Regions from separate parts of the Shewanella sp. N2AIL genome, predicted to be linked through region 3. Evidence: predicted binding sites of a transcription regulator. Region 3 holds the regulator's gene; each other region holds the start of a gene.

Region 1 (10,484 bases), on a different contig from region 3:
GTCCAAGGCTGGCTTTGCACCACGTGGGATAGGTTTTCCTTAAGCACATCCATATGGCTGATGAAGAAAGTATCACTCATCCACGCCACCCCAAATACTGAGAAAATCGCCACCATGCCCGCTTTAAAGACCGGGCCATTAGAGATGTTTGTCGGCTTGACTTTGCAGGTCATTAGGATAAATGCCCCCGCAATTAACATCATCATCTGGATGACTAAGTTCATCGATAATAAGGTCGTTTTCCCTTTAACTTCAAAGGCAGGGCGCAGTTCACTAAAGGAACCTAACAGCACCACAGCTGCAATAGCCGCAAAGAAAATCCCCGTTGCCCAGTAAGCTTCCTTAGGAAAACGTTGGTTTAGCAGGGTTTCGCTCTTGTCATAGATAAAAGCTCTTTGGACAGGATCTTGAATCCGTTCTTGGAACTCTTCGTCTTTATCTAAATCTTTACCGCGACGTAGACTCCAAAGTGCGGCGGCCATCACACCGCAAAGCGATGCAGGTACGGATACCATTAAAATTTCGAGCAGATTGTAGGCGCGGCCTACACCTTGTTGCGATGCGAGAATCGACACCATAGACACAACCGCTACCGACACGGGCGAAGCACAAATTGCCATTTGCGAGGCGACGGATGCCACAGCCATTGGGCGTTCTGGGCGAATATTTTTCTTCAGCGCGATATCGGAAATAATCGGAAACATGGTGTAAACCACATGGCCTGTACCGCAAAGGAAGGTCAGCGTCCAAGTGGTCAGCGGCGCCAGAATGGTGATGTATTGTGGATGGCGGCGCAGTAGGCGCTCGGCAAACTGCATCATCACATCCAAACCGCCTGCGGTTTGTAATACGGCCGCACAGCCGATCACCGCAAGAATCGTTAGCATAACTTGTACTGGTGGTTGTCCCGGCGCTAAACCAAAGACAAATATCAGTAAAAACAAACCTATGCCGCTGATGAGGCCGAGTCCCATACCGCCGTAGCGGGTACCTAGTAGTAGGCAACTAAGCACTACTATAAATTCCATTAAAATCATCCGATTTACCTCTGCGGAATCTACCGCTTAGCGATTTGTTGAGTGATGAGTATTTTCAGGGACATTTTGCGGAGGAAAAGCGTTTGAAAAATTGCGCTGGCGCATGGTGTAAATAAAAAATGGCATGAGATTTTTCGGAAATTTGACCTAGCGCTAGAAACACGTGGCGATAAGTTGCATTCTGGTTAACGAGTTTTATGGATTGAGCTAAGACTTTGAGCTCGCTCCGTTTACAAGAACGATAACAATACTCAAGGATAAGCCCGTGAAACCAGCCACCTTTAATACCGAAGCCTTCGATGATTGGATCCGCAGTCGCTTTGTCGAACTCAACTCAGAGCTCGAACAGCTTTACTACCAACAAGCGGATCGGGCCAATGTGCTTGATATCGGCGCAGAAGCTAAGTTGGCGCTGGAGAGTGAAGGGCGAGAGTTGATTAAGGCCTTGCTCGATGAGGGCAATACCGACGAAGGGTTCGACAGTGCTTTTGATTTACTCGGCAATGTGGGCCTGTATATGGCGGCCTGTCGACGCCATGAGATTACCGAGCCTTCGCGGGAAACCACATCGCCATTAGCCGAAGCCTCCGCGCTTGCCATGCACATCGGCGCTTCAATAGGCGTCACGCCGCGCTTTGCTACCGCACATTTAACTACGCACAATCGTGCCCACAATGGCATTTATAAGCGCTTTACCGATCTTCCCGCTGAAAAGTTGTTTGTGGATTACAACACTAAAGGCATTTTGGCCTATAAACGCGCCGCCGATGCGCTATTGAAGATCCAGCCTTTGGGTATTTCCCATCCCATCAGTCACGATTTACTGCGAGTCGCTAAACAGGCATTGCAGGATGTGATTGAGTCGAATACTCAATTATTCAATCGATTAGATACGGATCGTTTCTTTTACTGTGTTCGCCCTTACTACAAACCTTATCGGGTGGGCTCGGTCATTTATCGCGGTGCCAACGCCGGGGATTTTGCGGGGATTAATGTGATCGATTTAACACTAGGTCTTTGTTTCGCCAATGAAGCTTCCTACTCGCAAATGCTGGTGGACAAGTTTTTGTACATGATGCCAGAGGATCAGCAGATATTACGTGAGTGCATGCGTCGACCGAATTTGATGGATGATTTCCTGCAGGCAAAAGACAGTGCGAACCAAACTTGGTATCAAGAAAATTTGCGACTCTTTATCGAAGTCTGCGAATTACATGGCGAGACTGCGATTCAGCACCATAATGAGTTAGTGACTAAATATATTGCCGAGCCTTCGACAAGTATGGAGCAGCAGCATTTAGCTAAGGTTACCGCCAGTGGTCCGCCACTGCATGTGCTACTCGGTTCATTGGAGCGACTCAGAGATAGGCGCGCCGCCGCTCAGCGCAGCGACATTCGGACGCGTTATTATGAGATTAAAAAATTAAAAGAGAGTTTGAGATAACACTATGTTTGAAGACTTTAAAAAGGACTTTTACCTCGCGGGTCCAGGATATCTATTGAACCATTCCGTCGGTCGACCGTTAAAATCGGCCGAACAGGTCTTCAAAGAAGCCTTTTTTGCGCCTTGGCAGGAATCGGGGCGTGAGCCTTGGGGTCAGTGGCTGAGTGTGATTGATGATTTTACCTTTGCTTTATCCAAACTGTTTAACGGCCACCAAAAGGACTTTTGCCCTCAGGTAAATCTTTCCAGTGCACTGACTAAAATCGTTATGTCACTCGACCGATTAAATCGCGAACACGCCGTTGTGTTAATGAGTGAGATTGATTTCCCCAGCATGGGTTTCGCCCTTAAAAAAGCGCTGCCAGCTAGCTGCGAAGTGCGTTTTATTCCTAAGGGACTCGATGTCACTGACCCTAATGTGTGGGACGCGCATATCAGTCGCGATGTGGATCTGGTGTTTGTCAGCCATGCTTACTCGAATACGGGGCAGCAGGCGCCATTAGCCAATATTTTCACCATAGCCCGTGAGCGAGGCTGTTTGAGCTTAGTGGATGTGGCACAATCGGCAGGGATTATTCCGCTGGATCTCGCGCGCCTACAACCTGATTTTTTAATCGGGTCGAGTGTGAAATGGCTCTGCGGCGGCCCTGGTGCCGCCTATCTTTGGGTTAATCCTGCCATATTGGAGAGTTGCCAGCCCAAGGATGTGGGGTGGTTTAGCCACGAGAATCCGTTCGAGTTCGATATCCATGATTTTCGTTACCAGCATTCCGCAATGCGCTTCTGGGGTGGAACGCCTTCAATCGCCCCCTATGCCATTGCCGCCCACAGCATTCATTACCTTGCAGGTCTAGGCATCCCCTTGCTGCGTAAATGTAATCAGCAGTTAATTGATGCCGTGGCGCAAGAGCTCGAATATGAGTTTGTGTCGCCACGGGATGTTGAAAAGCGCAGCGGTACGCTGATTTTGCAGTTTGGTGAGCAACAACATCAAATCATGACGGCATTAGCGAACGCGAATATCAGCGTCGATGCTCGCAGCATGGGGATCCGTATTTCGCCGCATATCTACAACAATATGGCCGATATCAAGCTGTTACTGGATGTGATAAAAGCTAATCGCTAACTTAAATGATTTAAAATGGCTTACTAGGCTAGGTTGTACTACGTAACTGCAACTAACAAGGCATAACTAACAAGACACAACACTCAGGGAGGCAAACCGCGACATGGTCGTTCCCGTATGTCGGCGCTAATTCACCGCCACACAGGCAACTTGAGGTTATTTATTGGGTGCGATCATGCTTAAATCTTGTAGTCATAGCGGCAGACCATAGGCCGCGGGGTGTGGAGCTTGGGATCGCTGGGCGTGATCGCTAAATCTGCAGGTAGCATAACAGTATCGATGATCAACGCACTGCTCATATCAACAAGTGTCAGCGGGATGGTAAAGAGCAGCAAGGGCGGGGCCGCCAACGCGGAGATAATCATACACTCCTCGCCATTATCAACAGCCGTTTGCACACTTGAGAAAGAATGACCCCAAGTTGAATCTTCTCCCATCCTCGACGTTATCGTTGCACATCCCGTGAGAGAACAGCACACGACCAACCAAGTCAACCAACGCATAATCACTCCATTGTTTATATGTGAAAAACTGCATTGCTTCGGTATGATCTACTCACTTGATCAACTGAGATCGTTAGTGATGTGGAACCAGACCAGGTTTCATTTGATGCCAACCTGTTCTGTTTCAACAGCTTGGCATTCTAACTATATGATTATATCTGTCAATTATTCATCAACAGAAACGAGATACAACCAAGCTCAATAACCTAGTTGTTAACGGCGACTCTTGTTTTGGATAAGTATTAATCATGGAGGTTTGTATGCCGTGCCTTCGCAGAACCCTGATGAGTTTTGAACATACTCTTTAAAATCAGTCTCCACTTCCCTCACTGGCCATCTAGCTACTTTTATTACCTTCCTTAAAACTGTTTCAGTAAATATTCGCTTGAGGGTAGGCCGAGAGCATATTATGTTGCTGATTTAAAATGGATGACTGGATTTACGCTTGGCGATGCCCACGCTACAAGTAGAGTCTACCGAGAGGTAACAGGATGAACAATAAAGCAGCGCCGCAGCAGTTGGCGTCGACAGAGCAAGACACACAACCGTTGAACGACAGCCGGTATGAAGATTTGCCACACAGTGAGTTCCTGCAATTCCCTAAAGAGGAGCAAGACCGGCTCAATAAGCTACGTCAGCAGCGGGTGCGTGAGGCACCCACCCTTTATGAGTGGGATATTAAGGTAGCGACCGTGTATGGCATAGGGTGGCTCGTTGTCATTATTCCCTGCGGGATAATGGTGCTGATTGGCTTGGTGGCGCACTGGTATGAGTCTGACCAATGGTATGGTTTTTTTTTCATGGCATTGATTTTTGCGCCATTTATCCGCTACCTCTGGTTGGCCGACAAACAGTACCATTATCGGCTCACCACCGAGGGTTTAGTTACTACCTATCATGACGCGATTCCGGATGCAGCCTACGCGGTAGTGCGGGGGCTGGCTTGGTTTGGAGTGGTGGTTTGTATTGTCGGGGTGGCTTTTTTAGGCCCAGCAGCGCTGATTGGTGCAGGCGGAATGGCTCTGGGGGCATTTTTCTTTACTGGTTTTAAAAATGTAGAGACTACTTACGAGAGACCTGTAAAAAATGGGCATCGTCATTTGATTAAGGTAACGCGGAATCGTCCATTTATTGCCTGCCAATCGGATGTACTAACAATGGGCTTACGTGCAAGTATTCGTCTTCATTGCCCATTGGATAAGATGCACACTATCTTGTCATTACTGATGACGCAGTTACCTGATTCTGAAATCCGTGTATTTAAAAATGAGCGCGTGTTAGATGGCGTACCATTTGCGTCATTTGAGTCAGGCGAACCAGCCCAACTATCAGATTTTTCCCCTGAGAATACCCAGCCCAGTTAACATTTTTTCTCGCGCCGATTATTGGCGCGAGATTCGATGTTCATCAGTGGCTGCTTTGCCACCAAGATGCTAACAGGCCTTATAGCGGCAAGATCGTCAAGGGCGAGAAGACATTAAGTACGAGCTGTGTGGGTAGGTTAACGATGACCGTGCAGTCCGTAGGCACAGCAAAGGAATAGCTATATGAATAAGAGAGCAGCGCCGCAGCAGTTGGCGTCGACAGAGCAAGAGACAAAACTGTTGGACGACAGTCGGTATGAAGACCTGCCGCGCAGTGAGTTCCTGCAATTACCCCAAGAGGAGCAAAGCCGGCTCAATAAGCTACGTCAGCAGCGGGTGCGTGAGGCGCCCACGCTTTATGAGTGGGATATTCGGGTGGCGACTGTCTATGGTCTATTTTGGTTAACCTTCCTGATCCCGTGTGGTTGCTTAGCACTTATAGGGTGCTATTTGCTATCTGGCGATACTAGCTTGGGTATCGGGTTAATCATCATGGCTTTAATTATGTGCTTATCTGCTCGTTACCTCTGGTTTGCAGACAAACAGTACCACTATCGGCTCACCACCGAGGGGTTAGTTACTACCTATCATGACGCTATTCCGGATGTCGCCTACGCGGTAGTGCGGGGGCTGGCTTGGTTTGGGGTGGTGGTTTGTATTGTCGGAGTGGCTTTTTTAGGCCCAGCAGCGCTGATTGGTGCAGGCGGAATGGCTCTGGGGGCATTTTTCTTCACCGGTTTTAAAAATGTAGAAACAACTTATGAGAGCCCTATAAAAAATGGGCATCGCCATTTGATTAAGGTAACGCGGAATCGTCCATTTATTGCCTGCCAATCGGATGTACGAACAATGGGCTTACGCGCAAGTATTCGTCTTCATTGCCCATTGGATAAGATGCACATTATCTTGTCATTACAGATGACGCAGTTACCTGATTCTGAAATCCGTGTATTTAAAAATGAGCGGGTGTTAGATGGCGTACCATTCGCGTCATTTGAGTCAGGCGAACCTGCTCAACTGTCAGATTTTTCCCCTGACAATAACCTGCCTAGTTGAATAAAGCGTGGACACTTAACAATAATGGCGCGGTAGTTAACTTCCTACTATATAGGTGGTTTTTCTGCTGCATCCTCGTTTAGTTTAGATTTTTTTTAACCATTTATCTCTATTGTTGCTGTTGCCGCGGTGTCTGGCGTGCCTTCTCTGAATGATAAAAGAGTGGTTGGCGATGATGCCTATTTAGAGAACAACGCGATGATTGAATCAGAATAAAAGTTGTATATACCTTCAAAATACAAAAAGCCCCGATAGCGTTGCTATCGAGGCTTTTATATCAATTACATAAAGCGAGCTGGTTGTATAGCGCTAGCCATTACAGGCTGTAGTACATTTCAAACTCAAGTGGGTGAGTTGTACGTGCTACGCGCTCAGCTTCTGCTGTTTTCAGTACGATATAAGATTGGATGAAATCTTCACTGAACACGCCGCCTTTAGTCAGGAACTCATGATCAGCTTGCAGGTTTTCAAGGGCGTTTTCTAATGACGTTGCCACTTGTGGGATTTCAGCCGCTTCTTCTGGAGGCAGATCGTACAGATCTTTGTCCATCGCTTCACCTGGGTGGATCTTGTTTTGGATACCGTCAAGACCGGCCATCAGCAGCGCTGCGAAACCTAAGTATGGGTTTGCATGTGGATCTGGGAAACGCGCTTCGATACGACGGCCTTTAGGGCTTGGTACCACTGGAATACGGATTGATGCAGAGCGGTTACGGGCAGAGTAGGCCAACATAACAGGTGCTTCAAAGTGTGGCACTAAACGTTTGTAAGAGTTAGTGCTTGGGTTAGTGAAAGCGTTCAGCGCGCGAGCGTGCTTGATGATACCACCTATGTAGTACAGAGCCGTTTCACTTAAACCCGCGTATTTGTCGCCAGCGAACAAGTTAACACCGTCTTTCGCCAGAGATTGGTGAACGTGCATGCCGCTACCGTTGTCGCCAACGATGGGTTTAGGCATGAAAGTCGCCGTCTTACCGTAAGCGTGTGCCATGTTGTGCACTACGTACTTCAGAATTTGGATTTCATCCGCTTTTTTAGTTAACGTGTTGAAGCGAGTTGCGATTTCGTTTTGACCCGCAGTCGCCACTTCGTGGTGATGCGCTTCAACCACTTGACCCATTTCTTCAAGCACTAAACACATAGCGCTACGTAGGTCTTGTGATGAGTCAACCGGTGCAACTGGGAAGTAACCGCCTTTAGTGAATGGACGGTGACCTGTGTTGCCGCCTTCGTAGCTAGTGCCTGAGTTCCAAGCCGCTTCTTTAGCGTCGATCTTAACGAAACAACCTGACATGTCAGTACCGAAACGGACATCATCAAATAGGAAGAATTCTGGTTCTGGGCCAATCAAAACAGTATCAGCGATACCAGTAGAGATTAGGTAAGCTTCTGCTTTTTTAGCAATTGAACGTGGATCACGGTCATAACCCGTCATAGTACCTGGTTCAAGAATGTCACAACGGATCAGTGCTGTGGTTTCTTCGGTGAAAGGATCCAGTACGAATGTCGTTGGATCTGGCATCAGTACCATGTCTGATTCGTTAATGCCCTTCCAACCTGCGATAGAAGAACCGTCAAACATTTTGCCGTCTTCGAAGAAATCAGCATCTACCTGATGAGAAGGAATAGATACGTGCTGCTCTTTACCTTTAGTGTCGGTAAAACGTAAATCAACGAACTTAACTTCTAATTCTTCAAGTTGCTTTAAAACTGATTCAACTGACATTCTCAAGCCTCCGGTAGGGTAAAGGGATGCCCCTTCTATAATCTTTTAACTCAAGTTATTTATCTTGAGCCAAACTTACGAGCGATAAAGCGATATCCATGCCAATAATTTAACTAGCTGATTAACATGGTTTAAAATCTTTGTTGCACTTAATTGGATTCGTGTTTGCACCACTATGGTGCTTTTGGCTGTGGCATTTTGGTGCATCAATCCATTTTGGTGCGCACTGAATTGATTCATGCAAACCTAGGCTGGGATCCAAAGTAATAACATGCACTGCTTATGTGGCAGTGAGATGGCAGTGACGCCTTGGCTCACATTAGTCCCATAAGGACAGCAGCACTGAATCTAGCACATCTTTTCAGCACAGAACTGGACTATTTCTCTGGGCTGTTTCGCCGCCGCAAAATTGTCATAAAACCACGCTAGTCTGTCCAACTATGCCACGCATTCTCAATCCAATAGTGGTTTATTATCATATTATTAGGAAAGAGTTCGTTCTCATGTGCGAAATGTCTTTGCTGTTCACAGACCAAGTGAATCAATGATGCGTAATAAAGGTATAGCGTGACAATGAAGTGAGTCTTAAAGACATTCAGTTTTCGCGGTCATAAACGCCAATATGAATGCTCAGTTAAATGTACGCTAGAATTTATTGCTGTTTCTCGGCGAGATGATTTCATCGCGGTGACATCAATTTTAATTGATGTTTAAATCAGCAGAAATTGTTTGCGTCTAGAGTATGAAAAATAGCAAATTCAGCTGCTTAACTCGGATTTTCCCTACTAATATGGCAATTGAACAGTGCTTTAACTGTGGCGGTAGAGGATTTCACTCAATGGAATATTGGCAGGAATTACCCAAGGATCGGCGGATTGTTTTATAAGTGTTCAAAAATAATCCTGTGCGCCAAGGCCGCTCTGGAGTAGAATGGCACGCTTTTTATTGTGGCGGATCGAGCTAGATCGCCATAACGAATTACTGAAATATCCCTATTTTTGTTTGATGGTAAGAGGTTTATCCGTGCTAGAGAATTTACGTAACATCGCCATTATTGCACACGTTGACCATGGCAAAACGACCCTGGTAGACAAGTTGCTGTCACAGTCAGGCACCCTTGCAACCCGAGGAGAAGCCACTGAGCGGGTGATGGACTCCAACGATCTTGAAAAGGAACGTGGGATCACGATTCTGGCAAAGAATACTGCCATCAAGTGGAACGACTACCGTATTAACATCGTTGATACCCCAGGCCACGCCGATTTCGGTGGTGAGGTTGAGCGTGTTCTGTCTATGGTTGACTCAGTATTATTGCTGGTTGATGCTGTTGACGGTCCAATGCCACAAACTCGCTTCGTAACGAAGAAAGCGTTTGCTCAAGGCTTAAAGCCAATCGTTGTTATCAACAAGATTGACCGTCCAGGTGCACGCCCAGATTGGGTTATCGACCAAGTATTCGACCTGTTCGACAACTTAGGCGCAACCGACGAGCAGTTAGATTTCCCAATCGTTTACGCTTCTGCGTTAAACGGTTTTGCAACTTTAGATCCGGATGTAGCGAGCGATGATATGACGCCGCTGTTCCAAACTATCGTTGAAAAAGTATCTTTCCCAGATGCTGACGCCGAAGGTTCGTTCCAGATGCAAATTTCGCAAATCGACTACAACTCATACGTGGGTGTTATCGGTATCGGCCGCATCAAGCGTGGTAGCGTTAAAACTAACCAACAAGTGACCATTATTGGCGCTGATGGCAAAACTCGTAACGGTAAAATGGGCCAAGTATTAGGTTACATGGGTCTAGACCGTACTGAAGTTGAAATTGCTAACGCGGGCGACATCGTTGCTATCACAGGTTTAGGCGAGCTGAAAATTTCTGACACTATCTGTGCCGTTGGCGCAGTAGAAGCAATGCCTGCTTTGACTGTTGATGAACCCACTCTGACCATGACTTTCCAAGTTAACACTTCACCTTTTGCTGGTAAAGAAGGTAAGTATGTGACTTCACGTAACATTCTGGAACGTCTGCAAACAGAATTAGTCCACAACGTGGCACTGCGTGTTGAAGAAACAGAAAGTCCAGATCGCTTCCGCGTATCTGGTCGTGGTGAATTGCATTTATCAATCCTGATTGAAAACATGCGTCGTGAAGGTTACGAGTTAGCCGTATCACGTCCAGAAGTAATTCTGAAAACCATCGACGGTGAACTGTGTGAACCATATGAGAC
Region 2 (10,484 bases), on a different contig from region 3:
CGCGACTAAAGCGACATAGGTGAATGCCTTAGCTACCCCCAATAAAAAAGCCACTCGAAAGTGGCTTTTTTATTGGTACCATTATCCCGTTAGATAACAGAACCTTTCTCACTGTGGGTCACTATATTTGTTGTATTAATTTATGCTTTAGCACTCGCCTTCACATCACTTAACACACAGTTGCGACTTTAGGGTACAGGGAGACAAAACTTGTGCCTAAAGCTGTAAACCATCAATAAAAAAATTACCTCAGCGATAAGGCTGAGGTAAACCAAAAACTAGGATGATGGTTTAAAGAGCCAACATTGTTTTAGTTCTCAAACTTCTGTTGGCTGTGATCCAAAACTGCATAAATGCCGACCTGTACACAAAAATTGAAAGGGGTCATTTCCAATAAACGTATAGGACTCAGGTCATTCCGAATCAACTGCCACCATTGTATTCAATTAAGAACAGAGTTCAAGGATGTTATAAAAAACTGCTTTAGAACACCCTAAAAAATCATTCGCAAATGTACCCAACAACTCAATCTAAAGTATTGATTTTAAATGGCCACAAAAGTACCTGTTCAATTTAAAATCACATACAACTAATTTTGAGAACAATGTTTCCTATTTTACTGACGTTTACTGAATAATTCGACATAGGGCGCATCCCAATACGGCGGCGTTCCTATGTGATCTTTGATGAATTCGATAAAAGAACTGACCTTAGGTGCTAAGTGCTTACGACGGGGATAAACCGCCTGCAATGGCAGATGGTGGGTCAATTGCCAATCCTTCAGTAAAGGCACTAATGTCCCTTTGGCAATTTCATCTTCCATCAGATAACTCGCAAGATACACAACCCCAAGACCACTGATTGCGGCGGATTTTAATGCGGGTGCGTTATCAACCCTGAAATTGCCCGATACGCCAATTTCACAGTAATCATCACCCTTCTTAAATTGCCACATGCTGTGCTCGTGCCACTCGCCTTGATAGACCAAACAATTGTGGTCAACTAACTGCTCAGGTCGAGTTGGTTCACCATGTTGAGCAATATAGCCAGGAGAAGCAACTAACAGGAATTGGCACTTCATCAGAGGTCTAGCAACCATGCCAAGCGGTAATTGCTCCGACATAGTTAACAGTAAGTCTAAGCCTTCACTCACTACATCTACTTTATGGTCCAGTAAGCTCACTTGTAGCTCAAGCTCAGGATGTTTTGCCATAAAGGATGGCAGCGCAGGAATGATATGCATCACCCCAAAGGATTGGGAAATCCCTACCTTGAGCACACCGCGAGTTGCATCATTTAAGTTATGCACGCTGGCTATCGCTTGTTCAGCGTCACGCAGCAATTCTTCACCTTGCAGATACAGCAAATGCCCTGCTTCAGTCAGGCTTAAGCTGCGGGTGGTACGTTGGATTAATTGAACACCAAGTCTATGTTCAAGATCGGCGACTTGTGTACTGACCTTAGACTTAGAGATCCCAAGCCTTCTTGCGGCGGCACTAAAACTACCTGCTCTGGCCACATGAGTAAAAATCGCAATAGGTTCTAACAGTTCTAACATGGAAGTCGCCTTAAGCTGTTTACGACAATGATATTAACTTTCGGTGAATAGCAGTGGTTAGCGTAATCATCGCTTAAAAATAACCATAGCATTGATATCTCGCATTAAAGTGATGTAACGCAGAGATTTAGACCGAAAAAGTCCACTAAAGTAGGGTGTTATATCTGACTGATATGCCAGCTTTTAATTATATTTTAAGAGTATACCAAATATTCGTCTCTAGACTGTAACATTCCGAACTAAATCGCTGCAAGCCAAGCCTAGACGCCACATCGACTTTATCCTCATAGCTTTCGCTACTAAGAATTAGCCAATAAAAAAGCCCCTAGGCGATAAATTGACTAGGGGCGTAGCATTCAAATTTGACTCATGCACAAGGAGATAGAAGTTATTGCAATTAAAACTCAGGGCTATTCACTAAAACTATTAGCAAAGGACGATTACCAAGAATTATTCACGCAGCTCCTTGGTTGAGTTTTGTGTCAAAGCATAAGGCGCGAGTTCTGGTACTTCTTGGCGTAATTGATTTTCAAGCACTAACAGATTTTCAAATCGGTCGCATAAACGATCAGCCTTAGCTTCCAGTCCCTTAGATTGACTCTCAATTTGTTGCTCAATATCTTGGCCTAAGTTGTCCATTTTCTTGGAGAAGGCATCCATCTTGGCCTCAAAACTATCACCGTCACCCGACATGATTTGGCCACCTATAGTCATCATAATAGTGCCGACTGAATTCTGAACAATTTGCTCCATTTCCTGCTCGAATTCGTCATTAAAGGTGTTCTGCATCGAGTCTTCCGTCGCACCGAGATAGAAGCTATCGCCATTACGGTAGGCCACTGAATCAACGCGCTTTTGGACACCTGCCATCATTTCATCGAACTTAGCACCGGCCGCATCGCCCATTAACGGCGTTAACGCCATGCTCACAGCTTGCGAAGCTAATGCGACGGCCTCGTTCACGACTTCAATCACTTCAGGCACTTGCGTCGACACTTCATCGGCATATTGAGTCACTAACTTTTTTTGCTTATCGGTTAAGCTTACTTGTTTGCCTTCAACAAATAACTTATCGACTTCGATGCGATACTTTTCTGTGCCCTTCTCGCTCATGACTAATTTTTTAGGCTCAACCATTACGTCATAATTTAAAGAGACTTCACAGCGGTCATCGACGTTAGGTTCAGTTTGCGCTTGCGCCAACTGTAGGCCAGATGTTCCTAAAATCACCCCGGATAACGCAAATCCAGTTAATAACTTATTTAATTTCATGTTGTTCGTCCTTTAATCTGAATAATTCGATAAACCTAAACTACTGAATAGCTTATAGTAGGAGATTAGCAGGAGACGTGCCAACTTTATAACAGTATGATTATGTTGAATTTAGGGAAGTTAGCACTAAAAGGTAATTAGCGAAATTCGCTAACTTTTAGTCTGATAGTGCTAATAAAAACCTGAAGTAAAACTAGAAAATGGAACGACCAAGGCGTTGGCTTAAATGCTCAAGCATGGCGGTGCCAGCAAGCGAATTACCATTGCCATCGAGTTCTGGCGACCAAACACAAATCGACAGCTCCCCAGGAATAACGGCAATGATGCCGCCACCGACGCCACTTTTACCTGGCATACCGACACGATAGGCAAACTCGCCCGCACCATCGTATAGGCCCGAAGTCGCCAACAGGGCATTAAGCTGCCGAGTTTGCACCTGAGAGATAAGCTCAGTCCCAGTTATGCTTTTGCCGCGATTAGCCAAGTACAACATGGCCTTAGACAAGTCAGCACAATTCATCTTCAAAGCGCAATAATGAAAATAGGTGCGTAGCACAGTATCAACATCGCCTTGAAAATTACCAAAGGACTTCATCAAATAAGCGATAGCCGCATTGCGCGCACTATGTTGATATTCAGAATCTGCCACTTGTTTGTCGAAACACACTTTATCGTTTTGGCTGAGTTGCCTGACTAATTCAAGCATTCTGTGTTTAGGTGCACCTAAACGACTCTGCAATAAGTCAGCAATCACTAACGCGCCCGCATTGATAAAGGGGTTGCGTGGCTTGCCACGTTCTAGCTCGACTTGGACTAAAGAGTTGAATGAATGGCCCGAAGGCTCTTTGCCAACACGGCTCCAAATTTCGGCTTCTTCATATAAAGTTAACGCTAAGGTTAAGCTGAAAACTTTGGAGATACTTTGAATCGAAAACGGCTCAAGGTAATCGCCCGCACCTAAGGTTTCGCCATCAATCGTTGTAACGGCAATGCCTAATTTGCCAGCATCAACGCTGGCCAGTGCGGGGATATAATCTGCAACCTTTCCTTGGCCGAGCAAGGGTCGAACTTTGTCGACCACTTCCTCAAGTAATGCCAACTCGGGCATTAACCCCACCAAATGTCGTACAGTTCGCTAACTTCAACCTGAGACACTTTTTGGTTCGCCCAGAATGCCTTAACTGCAGCAATATCTTCTTCGGTACATTTGCCGATCGTTTGGGTTGCGATAATGCCTTCCCATTCGATGTGACCGCCGCCATGGAAACCTAACTTACGGGTTTCGATCACTTCATCGATAAATTTATCAACAGTTGCATCGATATCGGCTTCTGATACTGATGCATCAAAAGTCCAAGCCATATCAAAACCTAACTCTTGGAATTCATCAACGCGCATTTTCTTACGTAAACGACGGCTACGATTAGTTGCCATAGTGACTTTCCCCGTTGTGTTAAAAAACTAATTAATCAATTGAAATATCTAGATTAAGCAATACGCTCAAACATCAGATCCCATACACCATGACCCAGTCTATGGCCGCGGGCTTCAAACTTTGTCAGTGGGCGATGATCAGGACGCGGCACCACAGTGCCATCACTCGACTGGTTTTGATAACCAGGAGCTGCTTGCATCACTTCTAACATATGCTCGCTGTATTCTTCCCAATCGGTTGCCATATGGAACACGCCGCCAATTTTTAGCTTGCGACGGATCAGTTCAGCAAATTCAGCTTGTACGATACGACGTTTATGGTGACGTTTCTTATGCCAAGGATCGGGAAAAAACAATTGCACTCGGGCTAATGAACCGTCGGCAATCGCATGTTCTAATACTTCCATGGCATCATGATGATACACACGTAAATTAGTCACACCCGCAATGGCGGCATCGCTTAAGCAAGAACCAACACCCGGTTTATGCACTTCAATACCAATAAAATTTTGCTCTGGTGCGTCTTTAGCCATTTGCACTAAAGAGGCGCCCATGCCAAAGCCAATTTCCAGCACAGTATCGGCTTCACGGCCAAAAACATCGCTCAGGTTCAGTGGCGCTGGGCTGTAATCTAAGCCCATTGTTGGCCACTGGCTTTCAATAGCTTGGGCTTGGCCTTTAGTTAAGCGACCTTCTCTTAGGACAAAGCTTCTGATCTTACGCAGATACTTGCCTTCTTCATTAAATTCAGCGGTAGTGACTTCGCTCATTTTTGCCTCGTCTAGTGGACAGCACCATCATAAAAGAAGGGCATTATCCAAAGTTCAACATACAGTGCAAGCACTAATGGGGCGAAAGTATACCAAGATTATTTGAGAGTGCGAATTTAGCAGTGATTTTCGGCTTTTTAGCCCTTATCCACTTGTCTTTGAGCTTGTCTAAGAAGATAACTGCCGCTACACTGCGCCGATGAAATCTACAGCCTCCTTCGCCACACGTATCGTCTCTTGGTACGACAATCACGGTCGTAAAACACTCCCTTGGCAGCAAGATAAAACCCCATATAGCGTATGGGTTTCTGAAATCATGCTGCAACAAACTCAGGTTGCGACTGTTATTCCCTATTACCTTAAATTTATGGCGCGTTTTCCCGATGTGTTAGCACTTGCTAACGCGCCAGATGATGAGGTGTTACATCATTGGACTGGCCTTGGGTATTACGCTAGGGCGCGTAATCTGCATAAAGCGGCCAAGATGATCCGTGACGATTATCATGGAATATTTCCAACAGATTTTGAACAAGTACTGGCTCTGCCGGGTATTGGTCGCTCGACAGCAGGCGCGGTATTGTCACTGTCTCTTGGCCAGCATCACCCGATCCTCGACGGTAACGTCAAACGGGTGTTAGCACGACACGGCGCTATCGCCGGTTGGCCGGGGCAAAAAACGGTCGAAGCGCAGCTTTGGCAGCTGACTGATGCCGTTACACCGCAGCAAGATATTCAGAAATATAATCAAGCCATGATGGATATCGGCGCCAGTATTTGTACTCGTAGCAAACCTAACTGCGCAGCTTGCCCTGTAGCGATTGATTGCAAAGCTCAGCTGATTGGCCGACAAACCGATTTCCCCGGCAAGAAGCCTAAAAAAACCATACCGACCAAAGCGGCGTGGATGTTAGTGCTAATGCAAGACAACCAAGTGTTTTTAGCTAAACGTCCGCCAGCGGGAATTTGGGGCGGACTTTGGTGTTTCCCTGAGTTTGCCACCCAAGCCGCACTTGAAACCCACCTCGAAGAGCAAGGGATTGATGCGCAGCAAATCGAATGGCTAACTGGCTTTAGGCACACATTCAGCCACTTCCATTTAGATATTCAGCCCATGATGCTTAACTTAGATAAAACTCATGGCGATAAAACCCACGTCAATAAACAGAGCATGGGCGCTGTCATGGAACAAAATCAGTCTCTCTGGTATAACATAAGTCATCCTTCCAAAGTGGGACTCGCCGCCGCCACCGAGCGCGTGCTAGCCAATTTGGGATCACTCGTTCAATCCGCAGTCAGTAAGGAATAATCATGGCGCGTACAGTCAATTGCGTATATTTAAATAAAGAAGCCGACGGCCTAGACTTTCAACTGTATCCAGGTGATTTAGGTAAGCGCATTTTTGATAACATCAGCAAAGAAGCTTGGGGCCTATGGCAAAAAAAGCAAACCATGCTGATTAACGAAAAGAAACTCAACATGATGAATGTTGATGATCGTAAGTTTCTTGAAGAGCAAATGACCTCTTTCCTCTTTGAAGGTAAAGAAGTAGAAATTGAAGGTTTTGTGCCTGAAAAAGACCAAGATTAATTTTTGTCGTTCACTTAACGATAAAGCTTACAAAAAAGCGCCTTTCGGCGCTTTTTTGTTTATTCATCTCGTGAAGAATAACTGAGCGTTACTTACGCACGCCTTCAACCACAAGATCTAACTCAACATGGCTTGATGCTGGGCCTAAATCCATTTTGATACCGAAATCTTTCATCGCAAACGTGGTTGTGCCAGTAAAACCTGCACGGTAGCCACCCCAAGGATCTTGACCTTCGCCCACTGCATGGGCATTGATCGCTAATGGCTTAGTGACACCATTTAAGGTTAAGTTGCCGTTAATCACTAAGTCGCCATTACCTTTATCTTCAACTGTCGTTGAGGTAAACGTCGCTTGCGCAAACTTACTCGTGTTTAGGAAATCGGCGCTACGAATATGCTTGTCACGCTCGGCGTGGTTTGAATCCACACTAAGCGTATTTACTGTCACATTCACTTTAGCCGCAGTGGGTTTAGCCGCGTCATAGCTAAAGTCGCCGCTAAAATCATTAAAGCGACCAACGACATAGCTATAACCTAAGTGACTCACTTTGAAAGTAATAGAGGCATGCGCTCCTTCACGGTCAATGACATAGTCCGCCGCTGAAGCCGCCATCGGAGCCAATAGAGATGCACCAATCAGTGCGCTTAACAGTTGCTTTTTCATTGTATTATCCTCGATTAAATTTAATCATTTTGAGTAAAGTTGCGTCTTTATCGATAAAGTGATGCTTTAACGCACCTGCTGCGTGGATTACCACGAGTGCGATTAAGCTATAAGCTGCGTATTGGTGGATATCGCCTGCTATATCAGCTTGGTTTTCAAAAAAAGGTCCAAATCCTGGTAGTTCAAACCAGTCAAACACCATAATTCCTCGGCCTTCTGCCGTTGAAATAAGAATGCCGGCACACATGATCACCAGCAGCAATACATAAATAGCTAAATGCGCAATATGAGCCGCCAGCCTCTCCCAAGGCTTATGATTCGCCTCTGGTACGGGCTTAGGATTCACTAAGCGCCACAACAAGCGGAATAACGTCACTGCCAAGAGTAAAATCCCGACGCTCTTATGTAGATGTGGCGCTGTCTTGTACCATGCGCTGTAGTAGGTTAACTCCACCATCCACACACCTACCGCAAACAACCCAATGACGACGATCGCACTCAGCCAATGAGTCACAATTGCGGTTATCCCATAAGCCAACTTACTATTTCGAAACATACTGCGACTCCGTATTCGCGTTTTCTTCATGCCATCCATGAAATAATATTCATTATCATAAGTCTAATTTTAAAAACTAAAATCAGTAAAAATCGCTCATATCTTTCTAAATTTTAGAAAGTAAGCAGGAAACTAGGATTTATGAGCATAAATCTATAGTAAACATCAGTATCCTTCTAACTTGAAAACTACAGTCAACGAATGAAATTGACCTGAATCCGCTGAATAAGAGATAAAAAACAAGCAAGATGCACATTAAACCGCCGAACGAGTTATTTATTGGGAAAAAGCACTTGCAGAGGTGAAACTCCCTAGCTAATATAGCCGCACTTCGAACGAGACGGCTCAGCCAACGAGTTCTAAGTAGTTAACTAACGCTTAGTTTAGTTGCCCGAATAGCTCAGTCGGTAGAGCAGAGGATTGAAAATCCTCGTGTCCCTGGTTCGATTCCGGGTTCGGGCACCATTATTTTGCAGTAAAGTTTAGCCGGCATAGCTCAGTTGGTAGAGCAACTGACTTGTAATCAGTAGGTCCCGAGTTCGACTCTTGGTGCCGGCACCATATAAACAACGAAGCCACTCAAACGAGTGGCTTTTTTGTATCTGTTTTTTGTATTTGAAATTTGTATCTGAAATTTGAAGTGTTTAGTACAAAGCGCAACTGACTTACTCTCGATAATACCGGTAGGTTTTGAGATAGACTTTTGGTCGTTCAATTCATGCCAGTTCAAAATCATAGTTGCAGACAAACATAGCTACGAAAATCTGCTGTCGATAAAAGTACCTAACACTCACTAAACTTCGCCATCAGACGATATTCCCCTCCCCTTCGCATACATTGCATGCCTTAAGTGTTAATTTTCTTTCTTAAAACATAGATTAAACGAGCACTGAAGTTAACCTTATCAGTCTAAAGGCAAGGCTATCGTCACTAAAATGCTGAAACTTTCAGCGACTCAATATGAGTAAAGTGGAAGAATCAAATAAATGTTCGATTTTTGTTTAATAGTTAATCAGTCATTTAAAAAGGGCTTGCACAGCCAAAGCGAGCACTATATTATACGCGCACTTCGAACGAACAAGGTCTTTACGACTTAGTTTGAAGTAGTTAACTAACGCTTAGTTAGTTGCCCGAATAGCTCAGTCGGTAGAGCAGAGGATTGAAAATCCTCGTGTCCCTGGTTCGATTCCGGGTTCGGGCACCACTATTTAGCCGGCATAGCTCAGTTGGTAGAGCAACTGACTTGTAATCAGTAGGTCCCGAGTTCGACTCTTGGTGCCGGCACCATATAAACAACGAAGCCACTCAATGAGTGGCTTTTTTGTATCTGAAATTTGAATTAGTTCAAAGCAAAGTGCAACTGACTTACATCAACACCAGCAGTTTGTGTTGCTTGCCCTAAAAAAAACTCACTATCGAACCCCGCCTTACTCAAGGACTCGATAAATTGCGTAAACAGAGCATCAATACTCTCCATATAAAAAAGCCACTCATTGAGTGACTTTGGGCTCTTATACAAACTATCAGATCAAGCAGCTCGCGCTTATTTAATTAGCTCGAGTGGCATAGGCCTATCACCGGCTTGAACTTGGTGTTGAACATGGCGCCACCCTTGAGTGAGCTCACTAAGATGTGCTTTTCTCTCGGGGAATTGCGCAGAAAGTTTTTCGATAACATCGATTTGCTTCTTACACAATAATGACCAACGATCTGCATTTGATAAGTACATGGCGTTTTCCTTAACTGAGGGGTTACTTTTCCTTAGCCAGTTAAGTCTAGGCGGGAATGATTTTATTGCCAATTCAAAATTGCGTGTTAGCGCACTGTTAAAACAAGTCACTCAGGAGTATCTTTGACCTATAAACATAAAATAGGAGGCGTTATGACAGCCGATATTTTCAAACTCATTTTTGTCGCTATTGGTATATTTCTCGTTTACAAACTGATATTTGGTGGCAAGAAAGGTCTGACTATTTTTGAAATGCATTTTAAAGATGGTCGCATGACTCAGCATAAGGGCAAGATCCCCGAACGATTCGAGCGGGAATGCCGCCACATTGCTAAAGCAGAAAAACTGACGTGTACTGTTAGGGCTGAAAAATCTGGAGATGTACGCTTACATATTTCTGCCAACGTGAGTGACAATGAGAAGCAAAGGATACGTAATCTGTTTCCGTTTGAATATTATGACAAAAAGTCGATAGATAACAGTCGTCAAGCAGGCTAGTTCTTCGCCTTTCCCCTAGCAACCTCAATACTTAACCCTCAATGCTTGTTGAAGGTTAAGTATTGAGGTTGCTGCGAGTCCCTAACCCACTCTTCTTATTTAAACTTAACCGGATACCTAGGTTTTAAAAAATCGGATTCTAAACGACCATCTTCCCTCGCATCTCGAATACGGCGTTCATTATCTTGCACCATAGGATCGCTGGCTGGTTGATAGGGATCGGCTTTTGTCTCAGCTTGTTCCTCAAACATAACGTCAAAAGATGAACAAGCCGTTAACGACAAACTCAACAAGGCCCCCCATAGAACTAAGTGTTTTTTAATCATTTATCTATACCAACTTAAACTCGAAATAATTAAATTAATAAACAATGAGTTACACCAACATGACTCTCATATTTATCACTTTATGCCGCT
Region 3 (10,484 bases):
TCACCATAGATTGCACGCCGACCACATAAATCTGGCGTACTAATAGTGGAAAACCTTTGCGCACCCGTGGCCAGCGAAAAATCGCCCCCCACAACATGAGCCCTGCGCGGCCAAAACCGAGCACTAACTCAATCGCGCTACGGCCCAAGTCGGCAATACTGTCTATTAACTTCACTTGCCAACTCCTTTTGCCATTAATTCTTGTTGGTAATCATTCGCCGGATAATGGAACGGTACAGGGCCATCCGGCGCGCCTTGAATAAACTGTTTCAGCTGCGGATTGTCGGCGTACTTCAATTCTTCTGGCGTGCCGTGGGCGATGACTTTTTTGTCGGCCACCACATATACATAATCGGCAATACCGAGGACTTCATCCACATCGTGGGAGACCACAATGGAGGTCAGATTCAGCGCATCGGATAACTCACGAATAAGCTTCACTAACACGCCCATAGAGATAGGATCTTGGCCGGCAAAAGGTTCATCGTACATCACCATTTCAGGCTCAAGCGCGATGGCTCTAGCCAATGCCGCGCGGCGTTGCATACCACCGGATAACTCACTTGGCATCATCTGAGCGGCACCACGTAAACCTACGGCTTCAAGCTTCATCAGCACGATAGTGCGAATAATGTCTTCTGGCAGACCTGAATGTTCGCGCAGCGCAAACGCCACGTTATCGAACACATTAATGTCAGTAAACAGCGCGCCGCTCTGAAACAACATGCTCATCCGCTTACGCAGACTAAATAATTCATTGCGACTCACGCCATGGATATCGTGGCCATCAAATAGCACTTGTCCGTGGTCAGGCGTTAATTGGCCGCCGATCAACTTTAACAGGGTCGTTTTGCCTATGCCGCTCGGCCCCATGATCGCCGTCACCTTACCCCTTGGAATGGACAGGCTAATATCTTCATATATCACACGCTGACCGCGGCTAAACCCCAAATTACGGATCTCAACCAACGGCGTTTGTTCTTGAGTCATGCTTGATTCCGACATTTGCAAAGAGGTGATCCTAGTCTTCCTAGACTGACCAATCGAAGAGCCGCAAATTGTACGTAATTGCGCTTTAACCTACAACCGAATCGACACTATCGCCCTGCGATACTTTCAATTTGCCTCATTTACAGCGAAAATGCGCCCTAAGTTTTCACTCTGCACAAGTAAAATGTTATTTAATGTTTTCAACCTAGTTGCAGAATTGGCGATATTGGCTAATTCGTTCGCACTTAGCTCGCTCTTCGTCCACTTTTAGGTGCGATGCGTCGATATACGAGTGTGAAATAGAGGCATCCCGTGCGGTAAGACCCGCCGCGATACGGGATAAATCCATTGAAATAAACGACAAAGACGATGATATTGCTCAAGACCTTATACCGCTAAACAGGGTATTGTGCATGCATAGCTGCCGCAGCTGAACTTGACGAGTCGGATCAATCGCTCTAGCCTGCCGCAATTGTTTTGTTGTTTTAGGGAATTCACCACAACAAGACATAAGCTAAATCGTCTGAAAACAAACTAAAACTTGGCAGAAAGCCTATTACATATCATCTTTATCGCGTACCAAATTGTGCTATTCCAATCCCATCAATGGGGCGACAAAGACAATGCAAAAAGAGAGATAGACATGGTAGACAAATCACAACTGCGCCAATGGGGCTGTAAAGTTATCGACATTGAAAAGTCAGCCCTAGACAATCTTTATCAATATGTTGATTCGGCTGAATTTGCAGAAGCTTGCGAGTTGATCCTTAACTGCACAGGCAAAGTGATTGTCATGGGAATGGGCAAGTCGGGCCATATCGGCAATAAGATTTCTGCCACCCTCGCCAGCACAGGAACGCCCGCATTTTTTGTGCATCCGGGTGAAGCCAGCCACGGTGATCTCGGTGTATTAGCCGATAACGATGTGATTTTAGCGATTTCAAATTCCGGTGAGTCGAGCGAAATCCTCACCTTAATGCCCGTCATCCAACGTATGGGCGTACCCGTTATTGCGGTAACAGGTAAACCCGAATCGAACATGGCGCGCTTAGCTAAAGTGCATTTATGTATTGAAGTGCCAGAAGAGGCTTGCCCACTGGGACTCGCCCCAACATCAAGCACCACAGCGACCTTAGTGATGGGCGATGCCATTGCCATTGCGCTGCTACAAGCCAAAGGCTTTACCCGTGATGATTTTGCAATGTCCCATCCTGGCGGTGCTTTAGGACGCAAGTTATTGTTAAAAGTCTGCGATGTGATGCACAGCGGTGATGACTTACCGCTCGTTAACCACGATATTTGCATCACAGAAGCCCTGTACGAAATTTCCAAGAAAGGCTTAGGCATGACGGCAATTATTGATGATCAGCGCAAACTGGTCGGTATCTTCACCGATGGTGATTTACGCCGCGTTATCGATGCCGAAGTGAATCTGCGTACAACGCCCATCGCCGATGTGATGACCCGTAACTGCGTGACCATCACAGACGGTGTGTTGGCCGCCCAAGCGCTGCAAGTGATGGACTCAAAAAACATCAACGGATTAATTGTTATCGATAAAGACCGCCATCCTATCGGCGCTCTTAACATGCTAGACATGGTTAAAGCAGGAGTCATTTAATGCCACAGCAAGGATTTTACGGCCCAATCAGTGATGATGTGTGGCAACGCGCGCAAAAGATTAAACTGTTGATTTGTGACGTCGATGGAGTGTTTTCCGACGGCCGTATCTACTTAAGCAATAGCGGCGAAGAGCTAAAAGCCTTCCACACCCGCGACGGCTATGGCGTGCGCTCGATACTCACCAGCGGTTTTAATCTTGCGGTGATCACTGGACGTCAATCCAAAATCGTTGAAAACCGTATGACGGCGCTTGGCGTAACCCATATCTACCAAGGCGTAGACAATAAGTTCGAGCCCTATGAAGCATTGCTCGCACTCTATGGCGTTACCCCAGAAGAAGTGGCTTATATCGGTGATGATATTGTCGATCTGCCAGTGATGAATGTCGTCGGTTTAGCAGTCAGCGTAGCCGATGGTCATCCCTATGTTCGTCAGCACGCCCACTTTGTGACTACGCTCAATGGCGGCCACGGTGCCTTGCGTGAACTCACAGATCTATTGCTACTCAGTCAAAATAAATTCACTTCGGCCCATGGAATGAGTATATGAGTCGTGTGACACTCGCGATTATCGCTTTTTTTGGAACGGCATTAGTGCTTTATTGGCAAGTGCAGAACAAACACAGCGGTGATACCGATAACAGAGTAAAAGATCAAAATACCCCAGATTTCATCGTTGAAGATCTGCGCAGTGTTGAGTTCAATGAACACGGGCTAGTCAATAGCCGTGTGACGGCGAAACACATGGAACATTATGATTCAACGAATCAAACTTACTTTACTCAACCTGTTTATCTTGTTTATCCAGACCAAGGTAAAGCACAATGGCAACTCAGAGCAGATCAGGGCAAGCTAAACAAGGAAACGGGCAAGGTTGTATTAGAAAACAATGTTATTATTGATGCCATTAGCCCAGAAGAACCGATCCAGACCTTGTCCACCAGTTATCTGGAACTCGATCTCAATACGATGATAATGACCTCTGACCGCACCATTTACGTCACAGGGAAAGATTTTAATATTCAAGGCCAAGGCCTTTATGCCGACCTCAACGCGCAAGAAGTGCAATTGACCAGTCAGGTAGTAGGAACATATGAAGCAAAATAACGTATTACTTGCCAGCCTAATGCTAATAATGAGCATGAGCGCCTTTGCTAAAGTCGACGACCTGAAACAGGAAGTCAAAATCAAGGCTGTGAGCCAAACGGCAGATATCAAGAACAACCAGATCATCTTCTTTGGTCCGGTTGAAGTCACCCAAGGTTCGATTAAAATCCATGCAGATCAACTGCGTGCATTTTCTGCCGAAGGTGAAAATAGCAAAATTTTAGTGGCCACAGGTAACCCTGCGACGTACAGCCAAGTATTAGACGATGGCCGTCCAGCCTCGGCGAGCGCGAAAGAAATTCGTTACGATATGGCGAGCCGCACCCTGACACTGAAAGGCCAAGCTTCGTTAGATCAAGCAGGTAGCCAAGTGACGGGTAATGTGATCCGCTATAACATCATCCAGCAAAAATTGATTGCAGAAAGCACAGGTAGTGGTGACGATCGCGTGATCACTATTATTCAGCCAGAAAGCTATCAAGATGATGCCAAACCAGACGCGCCAGCGGATAAACCTGTGAAAAAGCAGGACTCTAAATGACCCAAATCACCCTAAGAGCACAAAATCTGGCGAAGAGTTATAAGAGTCGCCAAGTGGTTAAAGACGTCAGTCTGACGGTAAAAACCGGTCAGGTCGTTGGCCTACTCGGCCCAAACGGTGCGGGTAAAACCACCACCTTTTACATGGTCGTCGGTCTGGTTAAAAGCGATAAAGGCCACATCTTTATCGACGATGATGATTTAACCGCAGATCCTATGCACCTGCGCGCCCGCAAAGGCATAGGTTACTTGCCGCAGGAAGCCAGTATCTTCCGTAAGCTGACCGTCCATGACAACATCATGGCCGTACTGCAAACGCGCAAAGAATTGAAGAAAGAGCAAAGGGAAGAACAACTCGAGCATCTGCTCGAAGAATTCCACATCACCCACATCCGTGACAGCCAAGGCATGTCATTGTCGGGGGGCGAACGTCGCCGTGTCGAAATTGCACGGGCGTTAGCAGCAAATCCTAAGTTCATTTTGCTCGATGAACCCTTTGCGGGTGTCGATCCTATTTCAGTTATCGACATCAAAAAGATTATCGAACAGCTCAAAAGTCGTGGCCTTGGCGTGTTGATCACAGACCACAATGTCCGCGAGACATTAGATGTGTGTGAACATGCCTATATTGTGAGTCACGGAAACCTGATTGCCGAAGGAACACCTGCAGAGATCTTAGACAATCAGCAAGTTAGGGCTGTGTACTTAGGTGAACAATTCAGGCTATAGTTAATCAAGCGGAGCCAATGAAGGCAATTTGTGCCAGCATTGGGCTCCACTCAAGATGATAACAAGCGACCTCATCCAACAATAATAACGTAGGGATCAGCGGTAACATGAAAGCGTCACTCCAGCTCAAACTGGGTCAACAGTTAACCATGACGCCACAATTACAACAGGCCATTCGTCTGTTGCAACTGTCGTCATTAGAACTGCAGCAAGAGATCCAGCAAGCCTTAGATTCTAATCCCCTTCTCGAGCTGGAAGAGGATCAATTCGACGCCACTAAAGACCCTGTAAACCAAACGCTTTCCGATACGGATTTCAGTGAATCGAGCACTCTGCCGCCAGAGAAAGACAGCTCCACCATAGACACGGCAGAGTCCTTAACCAAAGAATCCATGCCCGACGAACTCCCCATGGACACCACCTGGGATGAAGTGTTCACCGCCTCCCCTAATTCTGGCCCCGGTGGCAGTCGTGAAGATGATATGCCCTTCCAAGGTGAGACCAGTGAAGGCTTGTATGAGCACTTAGAATGGCAAAAAAACCTCACGCCGTTTTCTGAAACCGATTTAGCCATTGCTACCGCCATTATTGATGCCATCGACGATCAGGGCTATCTCACCCAAAGCACTGATGAAATCCTCGAAGCTATGGGTAATCCTGAGGTCGAACTCGACGAAGTCGAAGCCGTACTCAAGCGCATTCAACATTTTGATCCCATTGGTGTGGCCGCCCGCGATTTAAGCGAGTGCCTGCTGATCCAACTGTCGCATTTCGCCGCTGACACTCCCCATCTAGAAAATGCCCGCATGTTGATCAAAGATCATTTAGATCTGATCGCCGCCCGCGATTTTAGATTGTTGATGCGTAAGACTAAATTAAAAGAGGATGAATTAAGGGACGGCATCGCGCTTATCCAAACCCTCAATCCCCGCCCAGGTTTATTGATTACGCCCAACGATGACGAATACGTCATCCCAGATGTGTCTGTGTCGAAGAAGAATGGCCGCTGGGTGGTTGAACTTAACCCAGACTGCATGCCAAAAATCAATGTAAATCAACATTATGCATCGATGGCGCGCAGTACTAAAAACCAAGCCGATAGCCAGTTTATTCGTGGCCATCTGCAAGAGGCTAAATGGTTTATCAAAAGCCTAGAAAGCCGTAACGACACTTTACTTAAAGTTGCGAATTGCATAGTGCAATATCAGCAAGGTTTCTTCGAATACGGTGAAGAAGCCATGAAACCTATGGTGCTTAACGATATTGCCGAAGCGGTAGAAATGCATGAGTCGACCATCTCACGGGTGACGACACAGAAATACATGCATACCCCTAAGGGACTTTTTGAACTAAAATACTTCTTCTCTAGCCACGTCGGTACTGACGATGGTGGGGAGTGCTCATCCACAGCAATCAGAGCCTTCATTAAGAAACTGGTTGCAGCGGAAAACCAGAAAAAACCATTGAGCGACAGTAAGATGGCACAACTTCTGGCAGAACAAGGGATCAACGTAGCCCGCAGAACCATTGCGAAGTACCGAGAGGCTATGCTCATTCCGCCTTCTAATCAGCGTAAAAGTTTATAACCTACAGTGGATATCGGAGGACGTTTCTATGCAAATAAACCTGAGTGGACACCATGTCGAAATTACCGAATCGTTACGCGCATATGTAGAAGAAAAGTTTTCAAAACTTGAACGCCATTTCGAACAGATCAATAATGTGCACGTTGTGCTCAATGTCGAGAAAATGCAACAGATTGCCGAAGCGAGAATAAATCTTATCGGTGGTGAAGTTTTTGCTACTTCAGAGCATGCTGACATGTATGCCGCTATAGACGCCCTGATTGACAAGCTTGATCGTCAGGTTATTAAACACAAAGAGAAGTTAACAAAACACTAATAATGGAACTTTGTACCATACTGCGGCCGGAGTGCACTACCTGCGCCACTCCGGGCAGCAAGAAAAAGGTACTGGAACTCATCAGCGACTTAGTCGCTGCCCAGTACCCGACCCTCTCATCTCAAGAGATATTCGAAAGCCTAGTGGCGCGCGAAAAGATGGGGAGCACAGGTATAGGTAACGGCATCGCCATTCCACATGGTCGACTAGCCGATATAGATCAGCCCATTGCCATACTCATTAAGTGTGAAGAGCCGATAGCATTCGATGCTATCGATAAGCAACCTGTTGATATTTTATTTGCACTACTGGTGCCTGCTGACCAATGTCAGCAACACTTAAGTACCTTGTCTTGCATGGCCGAAAAGCTGAGCGACAAGCAAATATTAAAGCAATTACGCAAGACGCATGATGAAACGGAACTCTATCAGGTAATCACTGGATGAAACTGGTCATAGTGTCGGGCCGCTCAGGCTCAGGCAAATCTGTCGCCCTAAGGGTACTCGAAGATCTCGGCTATTATTGTGTCGATAACCTTCCCTTGCCCTTAATCGGCACTTTGCTTGAGCAACTCAAAGGCAGTAACGATCTCGTCGCCATCAGTGTCGACGTGCGTAATATGCCTGAGCAGGATAAAGTCTTAGTGAAGCAACTCGCGAGCCTGCCTCCTGATACTGAGTTAACCAGCTTCTTCCTTAACTCCAGCGATAAAATTCTGCTCAAGCGTTACAGCGAAACCCGCCGTTTGCATCCTTTGTCGAAGAGCCAAGTCTCTTTGCAAGAAGCGATAAAGCTGGAAGGGAAGCTGCTCGAGCCTATGTCAAAACTGGTCGATCACTACATAGATACGTCGAATCTGAATATCTATGATTTAAGCGATCAAGTGAGACAAATTCTGCTCGGCAGCGTCGATAAAGAGTTAGTGATTAACTTCGAGTCCTTTGGCTTTAAGCACGGTATGCCAACCGAAGCCGACTTTATGTTCGATGTGCGCTTCCTGCCTAACCCACACTGGGAACTGGCGCTGCGTCCATTGACTGGCTTAGATGAACCCGTGGCTGAGTTCTTAAATCGTCAACCACTCGTGAATAAGTTCATCTGGCAAATCGAAAATTTACTGGAAACTTGGCTGCCGCATCTCGAACGCAACAATCGCAGTTATTTAACTGTGGCGATTGGCTGCACCGGTGGACAACACAGATCGGTTTACGTCGCAGAGCAATTGGCTAAACGCTTTAGTAACGGTAAACATAAAGTTTATGCCCGCCATCGAGAGCTGAATAATGCCAAAGCTTGAACGTCAGATCACCATCTGTAACAAACTGGGATTACATGCCCGTGCCGCCACTAAGTTGGTGGTACTGGCATCCGAGTTTGATGCGACCATCACCTTAATACAAGGCGATAAACAGGCATCCGCAGCCAGCGTGCTCGGCTTATTGATGCTTGAGACTGGCATGGGTAAAACCATTAAACTTATCGCCGAAGGCCCAGATGCTGAACCCGCTTTGGATGCCATTTGTGCCTTAATCGACGCTAAGTTTGACGAAGCCTGTTAGTTTGATTTCATACTCAGCGTTCCACACAGGCACTCAGATTAGTACACCTCACATTTAGCACTGCTGATTTGTGCAGTTCACATCTCGTTTCAAAAGCTTGGCGACACATTTGTCGCTCGACGACACGAACCATAGGCGATTACACTAGCGAGCATTACCGCTGACTCACCTTAGTCTTAGCCGCCTTAATCTATGCGTAAAACGCATGATCTATGCCAGAGCTCTCTATCTGTGACTGAAGCATAACTATCGCGAAGTCACCGCTAAGTCTCAGCCCTGCGCCAAGCAGCGCACTCTCGAACCAATTTGCCGCACAGTGGCGGACAACTATGGAGGACAAATGCCCGTAGATAACTCAGAAAACGATCACACCGGACATAGTCTCGACCAGTTAAATCAAGCGCTTAGCAGTGGCATGTTTGTGCACGTGCGTAACATGCTGCAAAAAATGGCCGCCTCCGATATCGCGCTGATCTTAGAATCCTCCCCCCCCAGCGCTAGACAAGTGCTGTGGCAGCTTATCGATCAGGAACAAATAGGCGACATACTCGACGAGTTAAGCGAGGAACTCAAAGATCCGCTGATCCGCAGCATGAGTCCTGAGCGGGTTGCGAAAGCGACGGCGAGCATGGACACCGATGATCTGGCCTATATTCTGCGAAGTCTTCCCGACGCCGTTTACAAGCAAGTGCTGCAGTCGATGACAGAACAAAACCGCCAGCGGGTAGAACAGGCTTTATCCTATCCCGATGAGACCGCCGGCAGCTTGATGAACACAGATACAGTCACCCTAAGACCCGATGTGAATATCGATGTGGTGCTACGCTATCTTCGTCAAAGGGGCAACCTGCCCGACACCACAGATACCTTATATGTGGTCGATAAACAGGACAAAGTGCTCGGCGGTGTCAGGCTGGCAGATCTGCTGACTTGCGCGCCAAGCACCACAATTCGCAACATCATGGACCCCGATATCCAAAGTATTCCGGTGAGCATGTCCGACAGTGAAGTGGCGCAGAAATTCGAACGCAATGACTGGGTATCAGCTCCCGTCGTTGACAGCGATGGCAAGCTGCTAGGACGGATCACAATCGATGACGTGGTCGATGTTATCCGCGAAGACGCCGAGCATTCCATGATGGGGATGGCGGGGATGGACGATGACGAGGATACTTTTGGCCCAGTGCTAAAAAGTACCCTACGTCGCTCACTCTGGCTCACGATTAACTTGTTCGCTGCACTGCTCGCCTCCTCTGTCAGCAATATGTTTGAAGGCACTATCGAGCAATTTGCTACCATCGCTATCTTGATGACAATTGTCCCTAGCATGGGCGGTGTGGCCGGTAATCAAACCTTAGCGCTCGTGATCCGCGGTATTGCCTTAGGCCATATAGGCCAAAGCAACGCCCGTTGGCTTATTGGTAAAGAATTATCGATTGGCTTTCTAAATGGCTTAATGTGGTCGATTTTGGTGTTTATTGCCGTATTGCTGTGGAAGGATGATATGGCACTGGCGGGCTTAATTGGTAGCGCCATGCTGATCAATATGACAGTGGCAGGTCTTGCAGGTGCGAGTATTCCATTGATTTTAAAACGCCTTAAAATCGATCCTGCCCTCGCGGGCGGCATGGTGCTAACCACAGTCACTGACGTGGTTGGTCTGTTCGCCTTCCTCGGATTAGCCACGCTCTACCTGATGCACTAACGCACTAATTCTTTAACGCTTTTACAGTTTGAGTTGATAACAAAAACGGCACCAAAAAGGATGCCGTTTTTTTATCTCGCTGAAAAACTAAATAAGGCTATTTTGCCGGAGGTTGAAAACCATAACTGCTCAGAATCGCTTGGCCTTTTGTCGATAGAATAAACTCAGCTAATGGCTTAGCGGCAGTATTAGCGCCTTGTAAAACCAGTAAACCATAGTCGGCCCCCACGGCGAGCTCCTGCGGTAAGTCAATGATTTGTAGACTCGGCACTTCTTGTTTAGCTAGCACAGCATTAGTGCAATAGGTTAAAAAGATATCCGCTTGTTTGT

The links. The regulator sigma-54, encoded in region 3, starts transcription at its own class of promoters, with help from an activator protein. The targets are predictions, from matches to a motif close to GTTGGCACGNNNNTNGNNT.
Region 1: glnA (glutamate--ammonia ligase) is a predicted target of sigma-54. The motif match lies at 8,344-8,362, and genes of this name have one in related genera.
Region 2: MO387_RS00765 (YggN family protein) is a predicted target of sigma-54. The motif match lies at 2,897-2,915, and genes of this name have one in related genera.

Annotation. Positions count from the first base shown of each region.
Region 1 is NZ_JALBYT010000025.1:46,972-57,455, forward strand. It holds gene MO387_RS14840 (anaerobic C4-dicarboxylate transporter) at 1-1,037, opposite strand, end outside; gene MO387_RS14845 (monodechloroaminopyrrolnitrin synthase PrnB family protein) at 1,303-2,481, shown strand; gene MO387_RS14850 (aminotransferase class V-fold PLP-dependent enzyme) at 2,486-3,607, shown strand; gene MO387_RS14855 (YceK/YidQ family lipoprotein) at 3,787-4,110, opposite strand; gene MO387_RS14860 (hypothetical protein) at 4,602-5,474, shown strand; gene MO387_RS14865 (hypothetical protein) at 5,658-6,530, shown strand; gene glnA (glutamate--ammonia ligase) at 6,847-8,256, opposite strand; gene typA (translational GTPase TypA) at 9,280-10,484, shown strand, end outside.
Region 2 is NZ_JALBYT010000001.1:148,547-159,030, reverse strand. It holds gene MO387_RS00770 (LysR family transcriptional regulator) at 617-1,558, opposite strand; gene MO387_RS00765 (YggN family protein) at 2,009-2,830, opposite strand; gene glsB (glutaminase B) at 3,024-3,938, opposite strand; gene MO387_RS00755 (YggL family protein) at 3,938-4,264, opposite strand; gene trmB (tRNA (guanosine(46)-N7)-methyltransferase TrmB) at 4,318-5,034, opposite strand; gene mutY (A/G-specific adenine glycosylase) at 5,234-6,340, shown strand; gene MO387_RS00740 (oxidative damage protection protein) at 6,343-6,621, shown strand; gene MO387_RS00735 (YceI family protein) at 6,710-7,285, opposite strand; gene MO387_RS00730 (cytochrome b) at 7,290-7,841, opposite strand; tRNA gene MO387_RS00725 (tRNA-Phe) at 8,231-8,306, shown strand; tRNA gene MO387_RS00720 (tRNA-Thr) at 8,327-8,402, shown strand; tRNA gene MO387_RS00715 (tRNA-Phe) at 8,970-9,045, shown strand; tRNA gene MO387_RS00710 (tRNA-Thr) at 9,053-9,128, shown strand; gene MO387_RS00705 (hypothetical protein) at 9,385-9,570, opposite strand; gene MO387_RS00700 (DUF3634 family protein) at 9,724-10,068, shown strand; gene MO387_RS00695 (hypothetical protein) at 10,164-10,394, opposite strand.
Region 3 is NZ_JALBYT010000011.1:84,516-94,999, reverse strand. It holds gene mlaE (lipid asymmetry maintenance ABC transporter permease subunit MlaE) at 1-175, opposite strand, end outside; gene mlaF (phospholipid ABC transporter ATP-binding protein MlaF) at 172-990, opposite strand; gene MO387_RS08810 (hypothetical protein) at 1,196-1,354, opposite strand; gene MO387_RS08805 (KpsF/GutQ family sugar-phosphate isomerase) at 1,634-2,611, shown strand; gene kdsC (3-deoxy-manno-octulosonate-8-phosphatase KdsC) at 2,611-3,162, shown strand; gene lptC (LPS export ABC transporter periplasmic protein LptC) at 3,159-3,719, shown strand; gene lptA (lipopolysaccharide transport periplasmic protein LptA) at 3,706-4,260, shown strand; gene lptB (LPS export ABC transporter ATP-binding protein) at 4,257-4,988, shown strand; gene MO387_RS08780 (RNA polymerase factor sigma-54) at 5,096-6,574, shown strand; gene hpf (ribosome hibernation promoting factor) at 6,603-6,890, shown strand; gene ptsN (PTS IIA-like nitrogen regulatory protein PtsN) at 6,893-7,336, shown strand; gene rapZ (RNase adapter RapZ) at 7,333-8,187, shown strand; gene MO387_RS08760 (HPr family phosphocarrier protein) at 8,174-8,449, shown strand; gene mgtE (magnesium transporter) at 8,790-10,154, shown strand; gene MO387_RS08750 (molybdate ABC transporter substrate-binding protein) at 10,252-10,484, opposite strand, start outside.